Saccharicrinis fermentans DSM 9555 = JCM 21142: one gene and its partner. The protein of the gene in region 1 interacts with the protein of each later gene in a pairwise test. Links are inferred from orthologs where the notes say so. Each region holds a gene or a part of one and is shown on either strand. Other genes may lie near its edges.

Region 1 (10,396 bases):
GACATTCCATTTGGTTTTTTAAGTACAATAATGTATCCACCTGAATTTAAGTGTTTGATAGAAAAGCTTTCTTGCCCATTTTTAGTAACCCTTCTATTAAAAACAACTTGTCCTCGCATATTTATGACACTTATTGTGCTACCTTTTTCAACACTTCCTACAGTTATATAATCACTGGCTGGATTAGGGAATATAACAAGCTGTGATGAAGCTGATTTAATTGGTGTGTTGCTTATCGAAGCTGATTTTAAACAAGGTGCAGTGTCACTGTTACTAAAATAAATAGTAAATACTCCTGTTTTTTGAGCCATTACAAAGTTATCTCCATCGGTAGTCACCCAGTATTCACCGTCAAGGCCAGTTATATTGGTGTTTGATAGAGATATTGATGGATTTGCTGATGAGAAATTTTGTATGCTCAACGGAATTAAGTTGTTGTACCAACCAGGTTCTCCATTATTTGTGCTTATTGAGAATTGCCATAACCCATTGTTATTTAAGTCCCAATTGATCGTAAAATTAGTAATATTATCTAAATTTGGACCTGTACCCAATACATATATGTTATTGTAAGATTTATTAATTGATGCAAGAGGTGTAGCTAACGGAGTATTAAATGCACATGCGTTGAAAGTGGTATCTTGGGTAAATATTGCGGTCACATATTTATCTGTATCCATAATAATGTTAATGGTATCTGATAGGGAATTGCTATCGCCAGACCAACGATTGAAATGATAGTTAGTATCTGGAATTGCTATAAGTTTTACGATAGTACCTTGTGGGTAAGAGTTACTTGCCGGACTGGAGTTTACTACTCCCATTCCGTTTGTGTTAATATTTAGTAGATACGTGATAACGTTATTGGCATTAACAATTACAAGGCATGAGTCTTTTATGTTTGTAGCAGAAGAGTAGGCTGTAATAACAGTCTCTCCTTGGCTTAAGGCAGTTACTGTACCGTTAAGATCTATAGAGGCTACAGACTCGTTACTTGATACCCAACGAATAGTTTTATCAGTAGCTTCTTGAGGAGAAATGGTTGCTGTTATGGTTCTGGTTTGCTGAGTTTCAATGTTGATCAAGGAATCACTTAAAGTTAGATTTGTAACAGGTACTTCTTCCACACTAACCTGTGAGAATGTTAATTTACTAAAGTTAAAGTCGCCTGCATCTATATATATCCTCATTACTTGTATTCCGGCATTTAAACGAATGTTTTTAAATACAATATTGGCGTAAGTCCCCCAGCTTCCAGAAGATCCTACATTCAGAAGGCCAGTTTTGTCAACTTCATCAAATTCTAAGTGAAATTTGCCTCCGCCTGGTTCTGATGCATAACGCATTTCGAGATCGTAGGTTCCTGATTGTATAACGTTAACAGTATATTCTAACCATTCTTCGGTTTCTACATATCCTATGTTACCAACTCCATCTCCTCCTTCAGTATCAACTCCTTCTTCAGTGCGAATACCTCCAACACCCTTATTTACCATATCAGCATCATGGTAAGCTATGCCTTCACCTCCAGTATCAAAATTAACAGCTAATACTGTACCGGGTATACTTGCAGGTGACAAAACATTAGGGTATGGATCCTGAATAATTTCGGTTACAACATTGATTACCACGTTTGTAGATGTATTTTGGGCAGATTCGTTGTCAGTAATAACAGCGTTAATATTATATTGTGCGGCTGTATTGGGAACCCATGTTAACGTATAAGGTGCCTGCGAACTAACTCCAATACTTGAGTTGTTTGCATAAAAAGTTACATGATCAATTGTCCCATCTCTATCAATCGCCGTAGTAGTTATTAAAATGCTGTCGCCAATTTCGTAGTAGCTATTTGTTTTAGGTGATTCAATGTTAATTACCGGAGCTATGTTACCTCCGGTATTAGCCCATGCGTCAGCGGGACTAAGAAGTTTTTGTTTTATATATGTTCCAGAAGTACTTGTGTTGTTCCAATTAGAATTGCAAGCTCCGGTAGTTAATGCTGCAGATATTTCATCTTTGTCAGAAAAACTCCAGTTGCACCAGCTTATTTTGTTTTCTTCCATGAAACTCATCCACTTATCGCATTCCTCTATGTAGGGGCCTCCATCTCCACTTGCTTGGCTAGTGCCAAACTCGGTAACAAAAATAGGTAGGCCTGCATTGATAGCATTCATTGCTTTGTCTCTTAACCACGATAGGTGAGTGCCAGCGTAAAAATGTAATGAATACATAATATTGTCGCCCTGTATGGGTGATTCTGCTGCTATATCAACATCCTGACACCAATTAGGGGTGCCTACAATTATTATTGTATTAGGATCATTTGCTCTAATAATAGGTATGATTTCGTTGGCATATTCCTTAACTCTGGACCATTCTATGCCATTGGGTTCGTTGCAAATTTCGTAAATAACATGTTCTTTACCACTGTGCTTTTTACTCATATAGTCCCAAAAATCTTTTGCTATAGCAAGATTAGTATTGGGATCTCCAGGTGTTAATATATGCCAATCAATTAAACAATATATTCCATGTTGCTCACAAATATCTACCATATAATCTATCCATTGTTTCCAATAGTCTGGATTGGTGGTATAGCCGTTTTCTTCAACATACATTGCTAACCTAAAAATATCAATACCCCAGTCGGTAGTTAGAGTGTTAATACTATTAAAGTTATAGCATTTCCCGAACCATTGTGGCCCATGTGAACTCATGCCTCGGAGTTGAACAGGCGTACCATTTGCATTAACCATATTTACTCCGGAAACACTCAGTTTTCCGTTGGCCACAACAGGCGTTTGTGCATTAGAATAACCTAAGGAAAGTAGAACAACAATAATAATACTGAAGCTTGATTTAATGATTTTTAAGTTGTAGTTGTGTTTCATAATAATTGGTTTAATAAAGTTACTATGCGATGTTGTTGTAACTTTTTTGCATAAAAACCTAAGTCTATTTCATGCAATATCTAAAGACAAATATAAACCTAAAGTATTGTAAGAAAGTTATGTAATACTACGACAATACTACGACAATCGTTTTTTTTAGTGAGACAAAACTGCGACAAAAGGTATGGCCTGATATTTTACCATAATAAAAAAGGGGTATATTTAAATACTGGCTATAAAACTGTTTAATTTTATTTCAGAGGCTAAATTTAATTTTTTACGTAAACGTGATCTGGACTTTTCAACTCCCCGATGAGATATATTCATCAGAGAAGCAATTTCTTTCGTTGACAAATCAAGTTTTAAATAAGCACAAAGTCTCAAATATGAGTGGGAAAGTTCAGGGTATTTTTCTTTGAGACGTTTAATAAAGTCTTTATGTACATTATTAAAATGTTCTTCAAATCTGCCCCAATCTTCTTCTACTTTGAATTCCGAATCTATTGTTTTGATTAATTCTTTCAAATTTTCTTTTAAGGCAGGATCATCAGCCTCTTTACAAAATGTACTTATCTTATTTTTTACCTGAGTCATCCGCTCATTTTTATGTGTTAAGAGCACCGTAGTTGATATTAACTGTGCACTTTTGTAGTCCATTTCGTTTTTCTCGTATTGTTTTTGAGCATCATTTATTTTATCATTTAAAGAAATTTGTTGTTTCTCTGCCTCTTGTTTTTTTATAGTGTATTTATATTGTAGTATATCCCTTTCTTTTTTTAATATTTTAAGCCTTAGTAAATACAGGTAGTTCAATAACGCTATCAGAGATATTAAGGCAATTAGCTTAAACCAAATTGTTTCGTAAAAAGGTGGAAGGACAATAATTGTTAGATTACGGATAGGATGTTCTATGGAATTGTCCACAACTCTAATTTGGAAAGTATAAGTTCCAGCTTTTAAGTTTGTATATGTTACGGAATTCTTTTTTTTATTATTATTCCATATATCCGAAAACCCAAGAAGCCTATATTCATATTCAACTTTATCATTATAAGCATAAGAAAGAGAACTGTAATTAATAGTAATCAGGTTTTCTTTTTTTAATAGTTCTACAGTATCGGTATAGGTTATAGATTTGTTTAATAAAACTCTGTTATTAATCGTATCTTTTATACCGATTGATCTATTCTGAATTTTGAAATCGGTTAATATAGTTGGTATTTGTATGGTATCTGCCTTTATGTCTTTGGGTTTAAAGTAGCTTAAACCAGCAATTGAACCAAAATATAGTTTACCATCATGCGAACTAGTAAAACTTCCATTAACAAAAGAGTTAGAAAGTAGCCCATCAGTAATATTGTAGTTTACAAAAGAGGTATCCTTTAATCCAAATTTTGATAGACCGTTATTTGTACTTAACCATAAATACCTATTGTGCGTATTTATTATTGCGTTAATAGTGTTGCTTGGTAAACCATCCTCTACAGAGTAGTGTGTAAAATTATCTGTTTTTCTGTTGTACTTGTTCAGTCCGGCCTCTGTACCAATCCAAATTTGTTTGTCATCATCCTGATTGATGGAATAAATAATATCTCCTGATATTGAACCAGAATCATTTTCATTATATAAATAGTGGCGGAATGTTTTGTTTATGGGGTCGTATGTGTTTAATCCATATGTTGTTCCAATCCATATGTAACCTAATTCATCTTCAAAAATTGTTCTAACCCAATCTAGGCTTAATGAATTATTCAGGTTGCTGGTGTCTTTTTTAAGTATTTGTAATGTCTTATCTTTTAGGTTAACAATGTTCACACCTCCTCCATTAGTTCCAATCCATAACTTGTCTAACCTATCTTGCATAAAGCATCGAATATCGTTATTGCTAAGTTTTAATTTAGGATATAATGTATTAAAGCTTTTTATACTCTGGTCATTAGGGTTATATATGTAAATGCCCTGTAGGTATGAACCAAGCCAGATATTAGAGTTTTTGTCCTGATAAAGAGCAAGTATATTTTTAGGAAATTTATCGCTAATAATATTATTGGAATTTGCATTATTAGCATTGTATAAAACGCCATTTTTGATAAAGTTAAGGCCTCCTCCATCCGTTCCAATCCATATATTGTGGTCATTGTCCTCTAGTAAAGATGTAACAACAGAATGACTTAGGGAGTTGTTGCTTAGAGGGGTGTTGTTTAGATTGGTGAAGCATTTTTTATTTCGAGCTAAACTAATACCTCCGTTAAAATGACCTAACCATAGATTTTGTTCCCTATCTCTGAATATACAACGGATAACATTATTACTAACTGATTTGGTGTTAGTGCCATAGTTTTTATATGCTTCATTTTCTTTTGTTGCATAGTTATATTTAATTAAACCATCACCATCTGTCCCTATGTATAAATATTTTTCACTACTTACTAAGTCAAATATCCTTTGGGGACTAGCTTGATTAGCATTAGAACTAAAAAAGGGTTCTAGAGTTAAGTCGCGGGTACATACTTTTAGCAATCCTTGATTATAAGTTGCCACTAATATGTAATCTTTTTTAAAAGCTATAATGTTTCTTATTTCAGAATTAGCGCAGAATGATTTGATTTTAATATTGTTATTGTTCGGGTCAAAAACAAATAAACCTTTATCTAAAGTTCCTAACCAAATCCTTTCTTTTTCATCAATATGTATAGCAGAAACTCTGAGACCAATTTTATCACAACAATCAAGAGGGAGCACTTCTTTTTGAGTATACGTATTGGTATTGAAACAACGTAAGCCTCCACCATCAGTACCAATCAACAAAGTACTATCATTTTGCTGGTAAATTTCGATTACATGTACTCTTTCTTGCATTGGTAAGTTAGGTAGATAAAAATGCTGAAAGGTTTCGGTCATTTCATCATATAACTCAAGCGACACTTTACCTCCTAACCATAATTTGCCTTTATTATCAATGTGTAATTTTAATACCTGATTGTTTCTGATTGAATTAGAATCGAGTTTATTGTACTTAAATGTTTTAAACTGATTATTGTTATAATAAGAAACTCCATCATCAGTAGCAATCCATATGTTACCTAGTTTATCTTGAGTTATATCATTAATAGTGTTGTGAGGCAGACCGTCATGAAGACTTAAATGATTAAATGAAATGGGCCTGATTTGCGTATGTATGTCACTTAATACAAAAAAAAGTAGAGCTAATGTGAGTAGTTTACTAATTATCATAACAAAAGTGTATGTAATAATATAATGAATTGTTGCGTTTCTACTATATTCTAATGCATGAAATAAGTTACATAAATCTAACATTTATTTTGTTAAAATATTGTATTTTTTTTAGTATAATTTTTATTCAAAAGATTTATACCAATCTCAAGCAACCGATAAATCTTCAATATATTATGAGTTCATACTAAATATAAGATTGCCCATAGCTATGATAAAATTATATCTATCATATTAAGTTGATATTGCTATTAGGTTTTAACATATAACTGAGATAATATAAATTTGACGCAAACTTTGCGATGAGTAAGTAGTTAATGATAATTACCGATGACATTGGTGAATTTTAAATAGTCTTTGCAAGAAAACTCCAGCAACTGGGTTGTTTTTTTTGAAACAGTTTCCGAACCAAGTTCAAAAAAGATGGGTGTCAGCTGAAATTAAAATCCACTGAGAGTATGGCCTATGCTTGGAGTCGAAACAGAATTGAGGAACGAAATCATGAATGCCTTAAAGCATATACGTATATTATGAATAATGGGAGATTGGGCTATTGCCCAATTGTAACACAGTGTAAATCGCCAACAAAATAAAATTAAACAGATTGTTGGCAAAGTCCAATATTAGAGACTACCATCTCGATAAAAAGACTTCAGAAACACCGCTATATTACTTTAGCTTCCATGCACAATGGAATAACTTCTTCTTTACCTGCAAATGATAATTCACAAGTGGCTCCGTGGAGCTTCGATTCTCCATGATGTAGAGATCCGCCGTATATGCACGAATAAATTAAATTAGTATTTAATTTATGAAGAGGAATAAAGAAATTTTGTATTTAGTGGCTGCAAGAAAAGGACTGTTTTTTCAGTCTTTGATAAGAAAGCTTCAAAGACAAGGCTTTCGATATTTTTGAAACCAAGGAGTTTACTGATTGTAAATGACTGTTTCAAAAATGAGAATAACGCAGTATTTGGAGTTTTCTTACAAAGACTATTTAATAAAAAACGCAAACCTCAACTGAGATCTGCGTTTATATTCGAAATTATTATAGCGTCAAACTATGCTTGAAGCACCTTTTTAACCATGTCGGCTATTTCTTTACCGTCGGCCTTACCTCCCAGTTCTTTGGAAGCCATACCCATTACTTTACCCATCTCCTTCATGGAAGTAGCACCTGACTTTTCTACGATAGCCTTCACCAGTTTTTCCAGTTCAGCTCCAGTAATCTGTTCAGGCAAAAATTGAGCAATTACTTCAGCCTCTGCCAATTCTTTTTCAGCCAGGTCTTCACGTCCTTGTTCCACATAGATAGCCGCAGCATCTTTACGTTGCTTCACCATTTTTTGCATTATCTTCAATCCGGCCTCATCGGTCACATCTTCGCTTGAAGCAGTATTAGCTTCGATCAATTCTTTTTTAATTCCGCGCAAAGCCTCTAATGTAATCTTATCTTTGGCTTTCATAGCGGTTTTAATACCTTGCGTTATTTGCTCAAGTAATGTCATTGTTTATATATTTTAATATTTACGGTATCCTTGATTAATCCACATTGTCATGCAAATATGGATTATCTCGTACAATCTTGGTCTTACCATCCTTACCCTCTGAAATTGTAAAACGAGATACTTTATATCGAGAATCATCTTCCACCGAGGCATCTAGCTGTTTTGATTTTTTACGTTTGTAGGCAGGAACATTTTCAATACGTTCAATATACCTGTCATCTTCCATATCCTCCGGCGAAATAGAAAATCTTTCTCCCACCCCAGTAGATATTCGACCCTGGCTGTAGCCCAGTGGCATATCCATTTCACTTTCCTCTACCACTTTCTTTTGTACGGTATCTTTATAAAAAAGATGAATACGATCATCCTTTGCTTTTTCAATGGCGTCAAAGTCAATAACCCTAGAAGCGCCCTCCTCCGGTTCATCCTGATTCAGGTCCTGAGGCTCATCGTCCACAAACTCCAACACCTCCTCATCCTTACCAATCTTTGCCTCCTCGTCATCCAAAGCAAAACGTTGAACTTTCGGTTCATTTCTTTGCGAAAACTCAGCAATATTTTTGGTATTAAAGCCCGTAGCAATAATGGTGACACTTACATTATCTTCCAGATTTTTATCAGATCCGGTTCCCCAAATAATAGAAGCACTCATACCAACCGTCTCTTGCACAAAATCAGTCACCTCACCCACTTCATCCATGGTTATCTCTTCCACGCCCGATGTAATATTCAATAATATATTCTGTGCTCCACGAATATCATTGCTATTAAGCAGTGGTGATTCCAAGGCTTGCTGAATAGCCAACAAGGCTCTGTTTTCGCCTGCAGCCGACGAACTCCCCATGATAGCCACTCCACTATCCTTCATCACTGTTTCCACATCAGCAAAGTCGACGTTTATATAACCGTGTACAGTAATAATTTCTGCTATCCCTCTAGCAGCAGTAGATAGTACATCATCGGCTTTGGAGAAAGCATTGGATAATTTCAGGTCACCATACATCTCGCGCAGCTTCTCATTATTGATAACCAACAACGAATCCACATTCTTCTCCATCTCAGCAATACCATCCAAAGCCTGATTGATCCGCAATTTGCCTTCAAATTTAAATGGTATGGTAACAATACCAACGGTAAGTATACCCATATCTCTAGCCGCTTTAGCTATTATGGGAGCAGCACCTGTTCCTGTTCCTCCCCCCATACCTGCGGTGATAAATACCATTTTAGTATTATCCTGCAATACTTTTTCAACCTCTCCAATATTCTCTATGGCAGCCTGCTTTCCTTTCTCTGGCTTATTACCAGCTCCACGCCCCTCTGTAAGCGACTCCCCAAGCTGTATTTTAATAGGCACAGGACTATTTTCCAATGCTTGCTCATCAGTGTTACACACCATAAAGTTCACATCTTTAATACCCTGATTGAACATGTGATTTACCGCATTGCTGCCACCACCTCCAACTCCAATAACTTTAATAATACAATCACGGTTTTGAGGTATATCGAAATTCATTAACTCCTCACTCATGTTGTTGCTTTTTAAATATCCCGCCGCAAAAAGGCAGGGAGACATAATTACAAGATAAATAATATGCACAGGTCTGCGCCATTAGCCACATGCCAACAGCAGCACCCTATTTACATTTCCACATCCTTCTCATCAAATATACCTGCAATGGTTTTCTTAAAACTACCAAACAGGTCACCTGTTGTATATTCAGGCTTTTCTCTACGTTTTTTCTCTTTTCGAGGCTGCGAAGCCGCTTTTTTTGTCATCGCCTCATCCTCCTGTAAATCATCATCAAACAACTTCTGTTCGACCACTTTTTTTATTGGATTATCCATAGCACTCAACAACAGTCCAATACTGGTTGAATAGATGGGCTTGCTTACTTCATCAATTTGACTATCCACCAGATACTTATTGGGGATACCTATACGTACCTCCAGTCCTGTACGGAACTTAACCAATTGAGGCAAATTTTTCAATAAAGCACCCCCTCCGGTAATCACAATACCAGCACCCAGCTTATCATAAAGCTTAGAACACTCTATCTGATACATCACGTAGTCTACAATCTCTTCCATCCGAGCCTGAATAATATAGGCCAGTGACTTAAAAGATATCTCTTTAGGTTCCCATCCTTCAATACCAGGTATGGTAACCACCATATCTTCACGTTCCAAATCTCCCAAAGCAGATCCAAACTGAGTCTTCAATGACTCTGCTTGTTTTTGCAACACAGCACAACCTTCTTTCACATCGGAGGTCACCACATTACCTCCAAAGGGAATAACAGCTGTATGCTGGATCACGCCGTCATAAAACACGGCCACATCAGTGGTTCCTCCACCTATATCTACCAGCACCACCCCTGCTTCTTTTTCTTCAGCAGTAAGCACCGAACGTGCCGAAGCCATCGGCTCCAGTATCAAATCATTTAACTTCAACCCAACGCGATTGATGCATTTCTCAATATTATTGACCGAAGCGACCCTTCCTAAAACAATATGATAATTACCCTCTAAACGACGACCAGACATACCAATGGGATTTTTCACCCCCGACTCATTATCCACCACATAATCCTGGGCAAAAACATGCAAAATATTTTCGCCAGCCTCCAAAGGAATCTTAAAATTATCCTTATACAACTGATCTACATCATATTGTGTTATTTCATGACTGGTTTCTATATAACGGTAACCTCTATTTTGTAGACTTTTAATATGCTGGCCTGCAATACCAACATATACCTC
Region 2 (10,364 bases), 210 kb from region 1 along the record:
AACTGATTGATGCCACTTGCCCCGTTGTATTGAAACTTCAAAAGAGAATTAAAAACTCATGGATGGAGTTGAAAGAAAAGAATGGTCAGGTAGTTATTTATGGTAAGGCAGGTCATGCCGAAGTGGTTGGTCTGCTTGGACAAACAGAAAACGAAGCTATTGTAATAGAATCGATGGACGAGATTGAAAAAATCGACCTTAGCAAGGCGACACATTTGTATGCGCAAACAACCAAGAGCATTGATGAGTTTAAGCGTATCTCAAGCTATCTGAAAGAAAACATCAGTGCTCAGGTCGAGTTTAAGTCATATGATACCGTTTGCCGGCAAGTGGCCGGTCGACTACCAAAGCTCGTGCTTTTTGCCCAAAAGCATGATGTAATGGTTTTTGTGGGCGGAAAGAAAAGTAGTAATGCTAGGATGCTTTTTGCTAAATGTCTGGAGGCGAATCGCTGTTCGTATTTTGTGAGTGACGTGGATGAATTGAAAAAAGAATGGTTTAGTCCTGCTATAAGATCTGTTGGCATTAGCGGCGCTACCTCTACGCCCCCTTGGTTAATGGAAAATGTAGCCCGACAAATTAAAATGATAACAAAAGACAAATAAACTTTATGGGACAAGTTACAAAAGTGGGAGTGTTGACCTCGGGAGGGGATGCTCCGGGAATGAATGCTGCTGTTAGGGCAGTCGTGAGAGCTGCCATATTTAATAAGCTTAAAGTGGTGGGCATTAAACAAGGGTATCATGGCATGATTCAGGATAGAATGGAGCCAATGACTTCCAAGTCGGTAAGTAATATTATTCATCAGGGCGGTACTATTTTAAAATCGGCACGGAGCGAAGGGTTTAGAACACCCGAAGGTCGTAAAAAAGCCTTTGAGAATTTGAAAAAGAGTGGTGTGGATGGCCTGGTGGTGATTGGTGGTGATGGAACATTTACCGGAGCCCGTATCTTTAGTCAGGAATATAATATTCCTATTGTTGGTATTCCTGGAACCATTGATAATGATCTTTTTGGCACGGATTATACCATTGGTTATGATACAGCTTTGAATACGGTTGTTCAAGCCGTGGATAAAATTAGGGATACAGCCAGTGCACATAGCCGACTCTTTTTTATTGAGGTGATGGGGCGTGATGCTGGTTTTTTGGCGCTTCGTAGTGGTATTGCCTCAGGAGCAGAGGCTATTTTGGTTCCTGAGATAGATACCGATTTTAAACAGTTGTATACCTTTTTAGAAAAGGGATTTAATAAGGATAAGAGCAGTAGCATTGTTTTGGTGGCAGAAGGAGAGAAAATTAGCGGAGGTGCTATTCATGTGGCCGAAAGGGTGCAGAAGGAATATCCCGATTATGATACCCGCGTTACCATCCTGGGACATATACAGCGTGGAGGATCACCAACGGCCTTTGATAGAGTGACTGCAAGTCGTATGGGGGTTTCGGCCATTGAAGCACTGGTTGATGACCAAAAAAGTATTATGATTGGATTGGTGAATAAAGAAATTACCCATATTCCTTTTAATCAGGCCTTGAAAAATAAAAAGAAACTGAACCCTTCTTTGGTGGAGTTGACTAGTATATTGTCCATCTAATCCGGAAAATATATTGCGGATCTTTGTGTTCTATAAATACATAGTGGCTGCAAGAAAACTACTATTTTTTGTCTTTGATAAGAAAGCTTCAAAGACAAGGCTTTCGATATTTTTGAAACCAAGGAGTTTACTGATTGTAAATGACTGTTTCAAAAATGAGAATAACGCAGTATTTGGAGTTTTCTTGGAAAGACTACATAAGAAATCTTCCGGAGACACAGGCTTGTCGCCAGAAGGTTTCTTGTATATAATCAATTGTTGATGGCGTCCACCGGATTTAATTTACTGGCGCTATTGGATGGTATATATCCGGATATAATGCCCAGGAATATGGATATAAACAAAGCGCGAAAGATATTCCAAAAAGTGAGTGGTATGCTTAAGTCAAAGAGAGAGTTGGCTATCTGTATGATGATAAAGATTAGGGCCAGGCCTGTGGTTCCTCCCAGGAGACTGAGAAAGATGCTTTCAAATAGAAACTGCCATAAGATAAATCTTCGTTTGGCACCCAAGGCTTTTTGAATCCCTATGATACGTGTTCGTTCTTTTACCGATACAAACATGATATTGGCAATTCCAAATCCCCCCACTAATATGGCAAAGAATCCAATAAAACCACCCGCGATATTTAATATGCCAAATAAGTCGTCAAATTGTTTTTGGATAATGCTCATTCGATTGAGGGCAAAGGTATTGCCCTGCTGGGGTTTTATTTTTCTCTCGGCCCGCAATATACCTTCCAATTCACTCATTAAGTCTTCTGTGTTAACCCTCTCTTTGGCCTTGACTACAATAAATGGTTGAACGCGCTCACTGCGTATGTTAAAAATATTTTTGGCATACTGTATGGGTATGATAATGTTGGTGTCTAGGCTATTGCCAAAGATGTCTTTTCCTTGTCTAAGGATGACACCCACTACCGTTAACTGCCTGCCCGCCATCTTTATCCGCTTGCCAATGGGATCTGTGTCCTGGAATAGTTCATCTGCAATATCAGCACCAATAATTGTAATGTTACTTCCTTTACTGGATTCAAAAGAGGTGAAATAGCGTCCGCGGCTGATCTCAAAATTCCAGTTTTGATCAAAGCTATTGCTTACTCCAAGAACTTGGACCTTGTCGAAGGAATTAGCTTCAAAAATTATTTTCTTTTGTGCCGATATGGCAAATGTGGAAGAAGCGGCCAGTTGCGAATGACGCTCAATCACCTTTTGCTCATTGAGTGTGGGCAAGGGACGGTTCATATAACGCCACCATGGGTATTCTGTTTCGCCTTCCGGAGGTGTCCATGGCCATTTTTGCACGTAAACCACATTGTCGCCCAGTGATTGAATGCTATCCCGGATGCGACTTTCCAGATAATCTATTAAAGTAAATACCGAAATGATGGAGAATATGCCAATGGTAACCCCACTTAAAGTTAGAATTGTTCTAAGCTTGTTTGAAGTGAGTGCATTCCATGCAAAAAGTAAGCTCTCCTTTATAAATTTAAATACGATTATCATATCACCTTTTCTTATTCACCATAAAACTATCAAGAAAATTAATTACTACCTTGATAAATGTGCTTATTTTCTTAATTTTGCCCGAAGTGAAGCATTTTTACGTATTTATTTGTGTAACAAAACATATAAAGAAGACGTATCTATAGTTTCTACTTGAAAAATGCTTCGATTCAACATTAAAAATTTTCAATATCGTATAATATTTAAAAAATGAGTAGCTCAAAAAGAATAAAATCAGCGCTTATTTCTGTTTTTCATAAAGATGGATTAGACGAAATCATTCAAACGTTGGATAAGCTTGGTGTTCAATTATACAGTACCGGTGGTACTAAAACTTTTATCGAAGATTTAGGTGTTGAAGTAACCGCAGTTGAAGATATTACAGGGTATCCATCTATTTTGGGTGGAAGGGTGAAGACTTTGCACCCAAAAGTTTTTGGAGGTATTTTAGCTCGTAGAGATAATGATTCAGATAAAAATCAACTCAATGAATTTGATATTCCAGAGTTGGATTTGATTATTGTTGATTTGTATCCGTTTGAAGCTACTGTTGCATCGGGAGCAGCAGAACAGGATATCATCGAAAAAATTGATATAGGTGGTATTTCACTGATAAGGGCCGCAGCCAAAAATTTTAAAGATGTTGTAATAGTGCCATCAAAAGCACAGTATGACATGTTGGCTAAAGTATTAAAAGAAAATGATGGCGTTACAACGCTTGAGGAACGAAAAGCTTTTGCAGGGGCAGCCTTTGCAGTCTCTTCGCATTACGATTCGGCCATCTTTAATTACTTTAATCCCGATGCCGAAGATATGGAACGTATTAGCTTGAACGATGGTGAAGTTCTTCGGTATGGAGAAAACCCTCATCAGAAAGCTACTGTTTATAAATATAATAATACAAAAGAGGGCGCTTCGCTTGCCAATGCCAAGGTATTACAAGGAAAGGCGCTGTCGTATAATAACATGCTTGATGCAGATGCTGCATGGAAAGCTGCCAGCGATGCTTATCACTCCGTAAGTAATATTGAGCATAAGCAGGCTGTTGCAGTGGTGAAACACCTTAACCCTTGTGGTCTGGCTGTAACCCATGACATTACCAAGTCTTTGGAGTTGGCATGGGCAGGTGACCCAATCAGTGCTTTTGGTGGTATTATTTGTTTCACCGGAACAGTGACAGGGGCAATCGCTCAGTGGTTCTCAAAACGATTTGTTGAAATTATTATTGCGCCTGAGTTCACCGGCGAGGCATTGGAAGTCTTTGCAAAGAAAAAGAACCTGCGCCTGTTGCAGACACCTATCAAAAATGAAGTGACTGGAGAAAAACTGATTCGCTCTGTGAGTGGAGGTATTCTGGTTCAGGATGAAGATGAAGGTGTGGATACTGATTTTAAAAATGTAACGAAACTGGCCTTTGATGCTACTAAAATGGAACTGGCTAAGTTTGGTATTACCGCATGTAAGCACTTGAAGAGTAATGCAATTGCTATTGTTACCGAAGACGAAGATGGTTCTTTTTGGTTGACAGGAGCAGGGATGGGGCAGCCTAACCGTTTGGATAGTTTGCGTCACCTAACCATACCTCGCTTTAACTTGAAGGAAGGTGTTAAAATAGAAAACTCAGTAGTGATATCTGATGCATTTTTCCCATTTCGCGATAGCATAGAAGCGGCTAATGAATACAACGTTAAATATATCGTGGAGCCTGGAGGTAGTATCAGGGATGAGGAAGTCATTGAAGCATGTAATGAATTTGGAATAGCGATGCTATTCACAGGAAAACGTCATTTTAAACATTAAATAAATCCAAACCCAATGGGATTCTTTTCTTTTTTATCTCAGGAGCTTGCCATGGATCTTGGTACGGCCAATACAATCATCATTCACAATGATAAAATTGTGGTGGATGAACCTTCAATAGTAGCACTTGACCGCAGAACTGACAAGTTAATGGCGATCGGTGAGAAGGCGCGCCAGATGCATGGTAAAACACATGATAATATATATACTATCAGACCTTTACGAGATGGAGTGATTGCCGACTTTAATGCTGCTGAGCAGATGATTAGAGGGATGATAAAATTGATTAATACATCTTCCCGCTTATTTGCCCCCTCCTTAACCATGGTTATTTGTATTCCTTCGGGAAGTACAGAGGTGGAGATCCGGGCGGTAAGGGACTCTGGTGAACACGCCGGTGGCCGTGAGGTTTATATGATTTATGAGCCGATGGCAGCTGCTTTGGGTATTGGACTTGATGTGGAAGCGCCACAGGGTAATATGGTGGTAGATATAGGTGGTGGTACAACCGAAATTGCAGTTATCTCCTTGGGAGGAATTGTAACCAATAAGTCTATACGCATTGCCGGGGACGACCTAACCGCCGATATCATGGAGTATATGCGTCGTCAGCATAATATTAAAGTGGGTGAAAGAACGGCCGAAGAGATTAAAATTCATGTGGGATCTGCTTTGCCGGAATTGGAAGAGCCTCCAACGGACTATATTGTTCAGGGGCCTAACCAGATGACTGCATTGCCCATTGAGGTACCTGTGTCGTATCAGGAAATCTCCCATTGCCTGGAGAAATCTATCTCAAAAATTGAGACGGCCATCTTGAGTGCGCTGGAGCAAACACCTCCTGAACTGTATTCTGACATTGTGAATAATGGAATCTACTTAGCTGGTGGAGGTGCCTTATTGAGAGGTTTGGATAAAAGGTTGACGGATAAAATTAATATCCCATTCCATATTTCTGAAAATCCGCTGCATGCTGTTGCCAGAGGAACAGGAATTGCCCTGAAGAATAGACATAAATTCTCATTCTTGATGAGATAAGTTTTTTATAAAAGTATAGTATAACCCGGTTTGGAATGGAATTTTCGAACCGGGTTTTGTATTTTCATACAATAAATAGGATTTTATTGGGGTAATTCAATATGCTTATTAACAAAAAAAACTAACTTTATCGGACTTAAATCGTAGCAAATAATTAAAAGCAAGCAATTGCCTTAAAAATCGGAAAATATTACAACTGAATGAGAAATTTTTTAAGGTTTATACTAAAGCATCATTTTACATTTCTTTTTATACTACTGGAGTTTGTCGCTTTTGTTCTTGTTGTTTCGTATAATCAGAATCAACGTGCTTTGTACTTGAGTTCCTCATCTCGAATAGCTGGAGGTCTTTTTGAAAAGGTAGATAATGTGGAACAGTATTTTGCCCTTAAAGAGATTAACCAAGAACTGTCAAATGAAAATGCTTTTTTACGTAGTCAAATGCCAACTTCTTTTAGGCAGTCCAATGATTACTTTTCAATGGTAGGTGATAGCGCCTCCATGCACCAATATAAATATAGAGCATGTAAAGTAGTGAATAATACTGTTCGAAAGCATTTTAATTATGTGACCTTGAATAAGGGTACTAAGGATGGTATTAAACCAGATATGGGCGTGTTGTGTAATAGAGGTATCGTTGGTATCGTTATAAAATGTAACGATCATTACAGTACGGCACTATCGGTTCTTAACCCTCGGCTCAAAGTGTCTGCAAAGCTCAAAGGCTCTGATTTTTTTGGTTCGGTTAGTTGGGATACCAAATCTATATTGTTTGCTACATTGGACGAGATTCCGGAACATGCCAATGTGAGTTTGGGAGATCAGGTGATTACAAGTGGTTATTCTTCCACTTTTCCTGAGGGTATCCTGATTGGTACCGTGGATGAAGTGTTACATCCGGATGGTGAGAGTTTTTATAAAATTAAAGTGAAGTTGAGTACCGATTTTGCTAAACTGAGTTATGTGGAAGTGGTGGAGAATATTCTTCAGGAACAACAACAGCAATTGGAGGAGGATACAAAATTATGATTAGTCTGATACCAAGATATATATTTAACTTTTTGTTTTTTGTGTTGCTTCAGGTTCTTATCCTGAACAAGATGGAATTCTCGGGTTATTTGAATCCTTATTTATATGTTATTTTTATTTTGACACTGCCCTTTGAAACTCCAGGGTGGTTATTGTTGATGCTGGCCGGCTTATTGGGTTTGAGTATTGATGTCTTCTCTAATACCATGGGGATGCATATGGCTGCGTCGTTGTTTATGGCCTTTTTACGACCCTTTATATTAGTGCGCTTTGCACCACGAGAGAATTATGAACCCGGAACGCTCCCTTTGCCTTCGTATTATGGTTTTGGTTGGTTTTTTAAGTATGCTGCTATTTTGGTTTTTATTCATCACCTTTTTTATTTTGTAGTGGAATCTTTTTCCATAGAAAATTTTGTGACGATCATGGTTAAAACAGCAGGAAGTACGTTGTTCACACTTATAATAATGGGGGTTACCCTGTTGTTTACGTATCAAAAAAAACGAAGAATTTAAAGGAATTGTAACGTGGAAAATTTAAGTAGAAGAACCATAGTTATTGCCCTTATCTTTTTGTTCATTGGTGTTACCTTTGTCATTAAGCTATTTATTCTTCAGGTATATGATCCTTCCTATAAGTTCTCGGCAGAAAGTAATACCCGACGGGAGATCATTAACTTTCCAGCTCGTGGTTTAATTTATGATAGAAATGGAAAACTGGTTGTTTCGAACCAGGCTGATTATGACCTGATGGTTGTGCCCCGAGAACTTAAGCCTATTGATTCACTGGACTTCTGTAGGGCGTTGGAGATTGAAATGGAGGATCTCAGAGCTTTGTTTCATGATATGAGAAGTAAGCTAAAAAATAAAAAGATATCCTGGATAAAACCTTCCATCTTTTATAAACAGCTGTCGGCTAAACAATATGGCTATCTGCAAGAGAAACTTTATAAGTTTGATGGTTTCTTTGTGCAACGCAGAACTTTACGTAAGTATGAGTATCCCAATGCAGCTCATATTCTGGGTTATGTGGGGGAGGTAGGTCCGCAGGATATAGAACGGGATGATTATTATATACGCGGTGATTATCATGGTATAAGTGGAATTGAATCTACCTATGAGAAATACCTCAGGGGTGAAAAAGGCTATAAATATGTGCTGGTAGATGTGCATGGCCGAGAAAAAGGGGCATTCAGAGATGGTGCCTATGATATTCCAGCTGTGGCCGGTAAAGATATTAAGTTGACCATTGATATCGAATTGCAAGAATATGGAGAAAAGCTGATGAATAATAAAATAGGAGCTATTGTGGCAATAGAACCCCAAACCGGTGAGTTGCTCTCTATGGTCTCGGCTCCTAGTTACGACCCTTCTTTGTTGGTGGGTAAAAAACGAGCCAGTCATTTCTCTGGTTTAAGTATGGATACGCTCAAGCCTCTTTTCAATAGAACTATCATGGGGTGGTATCCTCCCGGTTCTACTTTTAAAACGATTAATGCACTGATCGGTCTGCAGGAAGGAGTGATCACTCCTCAGACTACTTTTGAATGTCATATGGGCTATACTGTGGGTAGGTTTCATTTGGGCTGTCACCACCATACTAGTCCGCTGGATCTGAAAAATTCAATATCTCACTCTTGTAATGCCTATTATTGCCATGTTTTTCGGGATATCCTCGATAATCCTAAAAATGCCTCTGTGCAAGAAGGGTTTGAGCTCTGGAAGAATTACCTGGTTAAATTTGGCTTTGGTTACCGCTTGGGAGCTGATGTGGCAAACGAAATTCGTGGGTTTGTACCTAATAGCAAATACTATGATAAGTATTATAATAAAAGTTGGTCTTCTTTAACGGTGGTGTCTTTGGCAATTGGACAGGGAGAGCTTTTGACAACTCCTTTGCAGATGGCCAATATGGCTGCAACTTTAGCCAATAGGGGAACTTTTTATACCCCCCATGTGGTGAAGGATATTGAAAATGATACCATAGCTGCTAAGTTTAGAACAATCCGAAATACCGGTATAGATACAGTGCATTTTGAGCCGGTTATTGAAGGAATGGAGATGGCCGTATGGGGTGGGCCGGGTAGTACGGCTACCATAGCCAGGATTCCGGGCATTAGTATTTGTGGAAAAACAGGAACGGCACAGAATCCTCATGGCGAAGATCATTCCGTGTTTATTGCTTTTGCACCTAAAGAGAACCCTAAAATTGCCATAGCTGTATATGTAGAGAATGGCGGTTTTGGAGCCAGATGGGCCGCCCCTATCGCTAGTTTGATGGTGGAAAAGTACCTGAACAAGGAAATAGATCCATCCCGTAAGTGGACAGAACAACGAATGTTAGAAGGAGATTTGATTCATGATGAGAAATAATTATGATAAAAAAGCGGATTGGGTAACCATTCTTATCTACATTGTACTTGTGGCATATGGTTGGTTTAATATTTATGCCGCTAACTACAATCCAGAGAATCCGGTATTCTTTGATCCGGGTAAGGAATATGCCAAGCAATTGATCTGGATTGCCCTATCCATGATTATTATTTGGATCATCTTTATGACGGATAGTAAGTTTTATGTGGCGTTCTCCTACTTCTTATATGGTCTGTCGATTTTTCTATTGTTTACGGTTATTTTTGTGGGAAAAGAAATCAATGGTGCCAAATCGTGGTTTGAGATTGGGCCCCTTAGGTTTCAACCAGCCGAATTGGCCAAGATTGCTACGGCCCTTACTTTATCCAGAATAATGGGACGTCATGAGTTTTCGTTTGGAAAAACCAAGGAGCTTTTAAAAATATTGGGGTTGTGGGCATTGCCTGTGCTTTGTATCTTCCTGCAAAATGATACTGGTTCGGCTTTGGTCTTCTTTATCTTCGTATTGCCGTTTTATCGTGAAGGCTTATCGGGTAATATATTGGTGTTTGGACTTATTGCTGCAGTCGCTTCTGTGCTGACGCTGGTTTATCCTAATATTATTTTGTTGACACTGATTGTTTTGGGTGTGTGGGTGTTTCTGTTTTTTCAAATAGATAAGAAAATGGCCTTGAAAGGTTTGTTATTTGTAGGAGGCGGATTCTTGTTGTTGTTAACGGTGTTTTATATAGCTGGCTTGACCTTGCGCTGGGATCTGTTCGCTTTGTTCGGAATAGTGGCTTTTACCGTTTACCTGCTGTTGAGAAGTTTTGCAAAAAAAATTAAATGGATAGTTCCTGTCGTTATTTTTATGTGGGGCGCCGTTGGTGCAACTTTTTCTGCTGATTATTTTGTGAATGATGTGCTGACGGAATACCAACGAAATAGAGTATATGTGCTGCTGGGCTTTAAAGATGATCCCTTGGGTGCAGGTTACAACGTTAATCAATCGAAAATTGCCATCGGTTCTGGTGGACTTACAGGTAAA

Evidence for each region.
Region 2: the proteins of ftsZ (region 1) and CYTFE_RS0115665 interact in binary tests that used the Escherichia coli proteins (3 or more experiments, as listed by UniProt). The link is inferred for Saccharicrinis fermentans DSM 9555 = JCM 21142 from one-to-one orthologs.

Annotation. Positions count from the first base shown.
Region 1 is NZ_KI912107.1:3,637,928-3,648,323, forward strand. What follows is about bases 6,917-9,743. They hold ftsZ (cell division protein FtsZ), read right to left. Parts: upstream 9,165-9,743; coding sequence 7,668-9,164; downstream 6,917-7,667. Other genes in these bases: CYTFE_RS0114790 (GatB/YqeY domain-containing protein), read right to left, coding at 7,187-7,633; ftsA (cell division protein FtsA), read right to left, coding at 9,275-9,743. Also shown: CYTFE_RS28860 (cellulase family glycosylhydrolase), read right to left, coding at 1-2,891; CYTFE_RS0114785 (ligand-binding sensor domain-containing protein), read right to left, coding at 3,114-6,209; more of ftsA, read right to left, coding at 9,744-10,396. UniProt on the Escherichia coli protein: Essential cell division protein that forms a contractile ring structure (Z ring) at the future cell division site. The regulation of the ring assembly controls the timing and the location of cell division.
Region 2 is NZ_KI912107.1:3,848,747-3,859,110, reverse strand. Bases 4,131-6,925 are described here. They hold CYTFE_RS0115665 (rod shape-determining protein), read left to right. Parts: upstream 4,131-4,914; coding sequence 4,915-5,937; downstream 5,938-6,925. Other genes in these bases: mreC (rod shape-determining protein MreC), read left to right, coding at 6,138-6,925; purH (bifunctional phosphoribosylaminoimidazolecarboxamide formyltransferase/IMP cyclohydrolase), read left to right, coding at 4,131-4,899. Outside these bases: CYTFE_RS0115690 (4-hydroxy-3-methylbut-2-enyl diphosphate reductase), read left to right, coding at 1-605; pfkA (6-phosphofructokinase), read left to right, coding at 611-1,594; CYTFE_RS0115675 (ABC transporter permease), read right to left, coding at 1,846-3,099; more of purH, read left to right, coding at 3,310-4,130; more of mreC, read left to right, coding at 6,926-6,965; rod shape-determining protein MreD, read left to right, coding at 6,962-7,480; mrdA (penicillin-binding protein 2), read left to right, coding at 7,493-9,337; rod shape-determining protein RodA, read left to right, coding at 9,324-10,364. UniProt on the Escherichia coli protein: Forms membrane-associated dynamic filaments that are essential for cell shape determination. Acts by regulating cell wall synthesis and cell elongation, and thus cell shape.